2 regions of the Vibrio harveyi genome follow, and region 1 is predicted to be linked to the other one. Evidence: predicted binding sites of a transcription regulator. Region 1 holds the regulator's gene; the other holds the start of a gene.

Region 1 (3,423 bases):
CTCATCTAAACGCAGCAACGGCAACAAGCAAGCATCCGACACTAAACGTGGGTCTGCACTGTAAACGCCAGCAACATCACTCCAGATGGTCACGGTGTTTACCTCAGCCAATGCACCAATCACCGTTGCTGAATAGTCTGAGCCGTTACGCCCCAACAGTACTGTTTCACCCACTTCATTTTGCGCCATAAAGCCTGTAATGATGACACGCTTGTGGCTATGTTGAGTTAACGCCTCTTTGATAAGTGCATAAGAGCGAGCTCGGTCGACTTCTGGCTGCGTTCCAGCTTCTGCGCGTAAAAAGGCGCGAGAATCTTGCGCTACCGCTGGAAGATCCTGTTGTGATAACAGTGCAGCCAGTAAGCGTGACGACCATACTTCACCATGCCCAAGCACTGCTGCTTTTTGCGCTTCCGTAAGTGGCGCAGTTAACTCAGCTAAGGTACTGAATTCATCTTGAAGAGAAGCAAGCACTTGCGTTTGCGCTTCTCCTTCTAATAAAGCTTCAATTAACTCTGTCTGGAACAGTCGCAAGTTTTGTAGCGCTTCATGTGCGATGCGACCGTCTTTATCCAGCCCTTCTAAAAACTCGATCAAGCGGTTAGTGGTTTTCCCTGCAGCCGATACCACCACCAAATCATTTTCTGCTGAATACTCTTTAAGAATACCCACCACACGTTGGTAACATTCTGGGTTCGCTAAGCTGCTACCACCAAATTTATGCAGCTGACGTTGTACAGTCATGACCTTACCTCTCCCAATTACTGTGTAGCTTTCGCAAATGCTTGCTCAAGATCAGCAATCAGATCTTGGGCATCTTCTAAGCCAACAGATAAGCGCAGTAACTGTTGAGAAACACCAGCTTCAGCCAGAGCTTCTTCACCCATCGCACGATGCGTCATTGACGCAGGGTGACAAATCAAGCTTTCTACACCACCTAGCGACTCAGCAAGAGAGAAGAGTTCAAGTTCTTTAACAAACACTTTTAGCTGCTCAAATGAGCCAGCAAACTCAAAGCTCAGCATAGAACCAAAACCCGATTGTTGCTTCTTCGCGATGTCATGGCCTGGATGCTCTGGCAAACTTGGATGATAAATCTTCGCTACCAAAGATTGCGTTTGCAAATACGCCAACACTTGCTGAGAGCTTTCTTCATGAACTCGCATTCGCGCACCCAGCGTACGAATTCCTCGAAGCGTCATGTAACTGTCGAATGGCGTACCCGTTGCACCAATGCAGTTACCCCACCATGCTAACTCTTCAGCATGCTCTTCGCTCTTAGTGATCACCACACCACCAATCACGTCAGAGTGACCATTAATGTATTTCGTTGTTGAGTGGATAACAAAATCCGCACCAAGCTCCAAAGGCTTTTGGTACACAGGTGTCAAAAAGGTATTGTCCACTGCGACTAAAGCGCCAACTTGTTTTGCCTTCTCACACACAGCCGCAATATCAACAACGCGTACGAGTGGGTTTGACGGAGTTTCTAACAAGATAAGCTTTGGCTTTTTCGCAATCGCCGCAGCCAACGCTTGCTGATCCGACTGGTCAACAAACTGCACTTTAAAGTCGCCTTTGTTGGCGCGAGTATTGAACAGACGATACGTACCGCCGTAGCAATCATGCGGTGCAACAATTAAGTCATCAGGTCCAAGAAACGCCGATACCCAAAGGTTTAGTGCCGATGTGCCGCAGTTAGTGACAACCGCTCCTTTACCTGACTCAAGTTCGTACAATGCTTTTTCTAACAAGCCTCGGTTTGGGTTACCAGAACGTGTGTAGTCGTATTGTGGAACTTCACCAAACGCGGGGAAGCCGTAGTTAGTAGAAAGGTAGATTGGTGGTACAACAGCGTGATATTGACTGTCTGACTCGATACCAGTGCGTACAGCAATGGTCGCAGGCTTACGGGTGCTCATGGGTGTATCCTTTCACGGGTGGTGACATCTAAATGGGAATGCGCTATATCTAGCTTGTATTGCTCAATTGATTAACACTCTTCCCTAACTATTAACCTCACTTTACTTGTCTAAAAATAAGACGTCAACACTTCTAGACGTCCATATGTCTTTGCTTATGGCGGTAAATGCAGCTAAAATCAGCACCTATATTTATTTTTCTAACTTATTACATTAATGAAGGTGCGCAATGGCTGACTGGAATGGCGAATACATTAGCCCGTATGCTGAGCACGGTAAAAAAAGCGAACAAGTAAAAAAGATTACCGTCTCTATCCCGCTAAAAGTTTTAAAAGTGCTGACTGATGAGCGAACTCGCCGCCAGATCAATAACTTACGCCATGCGACTAACAGTGAGCTACTATGTGAAGCATTCCTACATGCTTACACAGGGCAACCACTGCCAACTGATGAAGACCTTCGTAAAGACCGCCCAGATGATATTCCTACAGAAGCAAAAGCGCTGATGACGGCAATGGGCATCGAATTCGAAGCGTTTGACGAAGAATAATTGCTTACAAATTCGTCAACACGATGAGGCTGCACCGGGGACAGTTTCAGACCAAACTAAAAAGGGACGCCATCGCGTCCCTTTTCTTTGCTGTCAGAAATGACTTTGGCTTACTCCGCCATGTAGTTTTCTGGCATCTCAATACGCGCTACACCTGAATCAACCGCAGCTTGAGCAACCGCTTTTGCTACGCGTGGTAGTAGACGTGGATCCATTGGTTTTGGAATGATGTAATCAGAGCCAAACTCTAGCTTGTCTACGCCAGCTGCCTTCAATACAGCTTCTGGTACTGGCTCTTTTGCCAATTCACGAATCGCATCGACTGCCGCAAGCTTCATTTCATCATTAATTTCACTCGCACGAACATCCAATGCACCACGGAAGATGAATGGGAAACACAGAACGTTGTTTACTTGGTTCGGGTAGTCGCTACGACCAGTGCCCATGATCAAGTCATCACGCACTTCATGAGCCAATTCTGGTTTGATTTCTGGATCTGGGTTTGAACATGCGAACACAACAGGCTTATCTGCCATCAGCTTCAATGCTTCTGCAGGTAGTAAATTTGGACCTGATACACCCAAGAACAGATCCGCACCTTCAATCACGTCTTCCAGCGTACGCTTATCTGTGTTGTTTGCGAATAACTGTTTGTATTCGTTTAGGTCGTCACGACGTGTATGGATCACCCCTTTACGATCCAGCATGTAGATCTTCTCACGCATTGCGCCACATTTGATCAACAGCTCCATACATGCCACTGCCGCAGCACCAGCACCAAGACAAACGATGGTTGATTCTTCTAGCTTCTTACCTTGCAGCTCAATTGCGTTCAGCATACCCGCAGCCGTTACGATTGCAGTGCCGTGTTGGTCATCGTGGAATACAGGTACATCACAGCGTTCGATAAGGCGCTTTTCAATCTCAAAACAATCAGGCGCTTTGATATCT
Region 2 (3,423 bases), 900 kb from region 1:
TCGTCGTCTGGAACCCTGCTAAGTTTTCTGCAAAGTACTCCACCATATCGTTACGCTCTGCTTCACCGTGCACTAATACATCAAGATCGAGGGCTTCTTGACGTCTAACCGCATCTGCAATGTGCCCTTTTAGCGCTTGGTGATAGTCATCCGTCGAAAGTTGACCACTACGAAACGCACTGCGCTGAACACGAATCTCACTGGTTTGAGGGAAGGAACCAATCGTCGTCGTTGGTAGTAGAGGTAACCCTAACACTTCCGCTTGATGCGCAGCTCGCTCTGCATAGGGTGCGCTGCGCTCAGTTAAGGATGCTGAGATGCTATTCAAGCGGGCTTGCACATGTGGCTTGTTGACATGAGCAGCCGTTTTGCGATCTTTAATTGGTTGGCTATATGTATCACACGCCAATATCGCGTTGTGGTCACCATCGAGCGCACGACCAAGTAACGCAACTTCCGTGACTTTTTGTTTGGCAAACGCAAACCAACTTTTAACTTCATCACTGAGCGCTGGCTCAAGATCCAAATCCACAGGGCTGTGTAACAGTGAGCAAGAGCTGGCTACCCATAGATTGTCACCAAGTTTATCCTTAACGGGTTGCAAACGTTCACGCTGCGCACTCAAGTCAGAGCGCCATACATTACGACCATTCACCACACCCGCAGAAAGTACCCAACCTTGTGGCAGTTTTTCCACCACCTCATCAAGCTGCTCAGGCGACGCGGATAAATCGATATGAAGGCCATCAACTGGCAATTCGACAATCTTATCTAACGTGTCACTCACCGAATCAAAATAGGTAGTAAGTAGAACTTTGACATCGCTACGAATGACTTGATATGCCAATTTGAATGCGTCGCCCCACTTCTCTTCAAGCTCCAGAGAAAGAATCGGCTCATCGATTTGGACCCATTCGACGCCTTGATTTGCTAATTTGGACAGAATCGCTTGATAAGCGGTTAGCAATCTTGGCAATAAGGTGAGGCGATCAAAATCTTCTTCGATTTCTTTTCCTAAATACAGGTAGCTCAATGGTCCCAACAAAACGGGTTTCACATTATGACCCAGTTTTATGGCATCGTTCACCTCTTCGAACAATTGAGGCCAACTGACTTCAAAACAATCGTCTTTGCTGAACTCCGGCACAATGTAGTGATAGTTGGTATTAAACCACTTGGTCATATCAGACGCAGCCGCCCCAGAACAATCGCAACCCGCTTGAGATTGCCCACGCCCGACTTTGAATAGTGTGTCTAAATCCGGAAAGCCATTAGCGTGGCGCTTTGGTGTGTGCCCTAGCAACAGAGTGGTGGTCAATACATGATCATACCAAGCAAAATCGCCAGCCGTCGCGAAGCTCAATCCTGCTTCAGCTTGAGTAGCCCAGTTCTTTTCACGAAGTGTCGCCCCTACTTGTTTAAGCTCAGTTTGTTCAATTTCTCCTCGCCAGTATTTCTCCTGTGCAAACTTCAGCTCGCGCTTTTCGCCAATGCGTGGGTATCCAAGAATATGCGTTGTCGTTGTCATGTCCGTATTCCTTTTTCAGTGTCTGATGTTTGAGTCAGTACATCGAGATTAAATTTCACCAAGATGTCTGGATGGCTAAAACTATCTCTCTGAGGGGCTAATTGAACAACATCCAATTATTCAACTTGTTTATTAGGAAAATTCATAATGAGAGCGCTCACTCGTAATCTCCCAAAACAAATAGACGTCTAGACGTTTACATATCCAATTTTTATCGGTAAGTTAATAAAGCTCATGGTAGAAATACAAGGATGAATGGGATTCATGATAGAGTTGAAACACTTACGCACTCTGACCTCGTTACGAGACACAGGGTCACTCACGGCCACAGCGACAGCACTGCACCTGACGCAATCCGCTCTTTCTCACCAAATCAAAGATCTTGAATCTCGCATCGGTGCTCAGTTGTTTTTGCGTAAAACACGCCCAGTGAAGTTCACATCCGAAGGTGAAATATTACTTCGTCTTGCCGATGACGTTTTACCCAAACTCGCCCGAGCAGAGAATGAACTCGCGAGCTTGAAAGAAGATGTCAATGGACGTTTACATATGGCTATCGAGTGCCATTCTTGCTTTCAATGGCTGATGCCTGCGTTGAAGGAATACCAAGTTACCTGGCCAAGTGTCACGCTCGACTTCTCTTCCGGTTTTGGTTTTGAACCTCTCCCTGCGTTGCTTGCCGGAGAGCTTGACTTGGTGATCACATCTGACATTCAACCACGCTCAGAAGTACACTATGAGCCGCTGTTTGATTTCGAAATGCGTTTGATCACGTCCACCAGCCATCCGCTTGCCAATAAAGACATCATTGAACCAGAAGATCTTGCCGATCAAACCATGCTCTCCTACCCGGTTCAGAAACAGAGATTAGATGTCGTGAAACACTTTTTGCAGCCAGCGGGGATTGAACCTGCGAAGTGGAAGCAAGCAGATAATACTTTGATGTTAGTGCAAATGGTGTCAGCAGGATTAGGTGTTGCCGCACTGCCTAATTGGGCGATTTCAGAGTTTTCGCGCCAAGGGCTCATCACCAGTAAGCCTTTTGGTAATGGGTTATGGCGTCGTTTGTTTGCCGCAACACGAAATTCAGAAAAGGAGAAGCGCTATCTACAAGCATTCTTTGCCACGGCACGCCAACAATGCAAAAGCCACCTTGATGGCATCAAGATGGCTTAATGATTCAGATATAGAGACAAGATTAGCGTTCGTAAGATTTGAACTGATTGGTAAGTGGGTCATATTGATAGCCGAGCATATCAAGCTTGCCCACTACCGATTCAACATCCATCTCGTACATAGAAACCAGCTCTTCGAAACTGTCGCATTCTAAGCGCAGCTTTTCATTGACGATACCCAGCAAAATAATGCTGTCCCAGTTACTCACATTGCTTAAGTCCATAGCGACACTCCTCTAAGACAAGGTATTTAGCCTCAGGGTTTTGTTGAGCACATGCGTCTAGGCGCGCTCTAAACAAATAGAGGCTATAACTAAAGCGTAGACTTAATCGAATGATTTGAAAGTGAGCTCGGTCTAAATCCCGAGCTCATTTGTGAAATTGTATGGGGAAAGGATAACCCAGCAGCTTACGCGCCAAGTAGAAACAGACCTTGGAGACTTGTCATGGATGCCAAAGCAAGCAGCAGCGCTGCAGCAAGCTGAGCCTTATTCGGTGCTTTGTGCGTAAAGATGTGCCAACACCAAACCACAATCGCTATGATCAACATGGCTAGCGACGCCAAGATATGCTGTGTGACTGAGTTCAGTGTTGCTTCATCAAGTTGATATGCAGAAAACAAGGTCAGCACGACTAGCAACATACCCGATACCACACCAGCCACAGGTAAAATGCGGTGGAAAGCTTGCAAACGACTGCGCGCGATAACGAGAAGCAACT

What was found. Region 1 encodes MetJ, which represses methionine synthesis genes. Its sites were predicted from a motif close to TTAGACNTNTANANGTCTAA; they were not measured.
Region 2: metE (5-methyltetrahydropteroyltriglutamate--homocysteine S-methyltransferase) is a predicted target of MetJ. The motif match lies at 1,709-1,728, and genes of this name have one in related genera.

The regions. Positions count from the first base shown of each region.
Region 1 is NZ_CP125875.1:3,420,104-3,423,526, reverse strand. It holds gene QMY49_RS16220 (bifunctional aspartate kinase/homoserine dehydrogenase II) at 1-744, opposite strand, end outside; gene QMY49_RS16215 (O-succinylhomoserine (thiol)-lyase) at 762-1,922, opposite strand; gene metJ (met regulon transcriptional regulator MetJ) at 2,152-2,472, shown strand; gene QMY49_RS16205 (malic enzyme-like NAD(P)-binding protein) at 2,583-3,423, opposite strand, start outside.
Region 2 is NZ_CP125875.1:845,585-849,007, reverse strand. It holds gene metE (5-methyltetrahydropteroyltriglutamate--homocysteine S-methyltransferase) at 1-1,528, opposite strand, end outside; gene metR (HTH-type transcriptional regulator MetR) at 1,793-2,704, shown strand; gene QMY49_RS03915 (DUF4250 domain-containing protein) at 2,727-2,927, opposite strand; gene QMY49_RS03910 (hypothetical protein) at 3,113-3,423, opposite strand, start outside.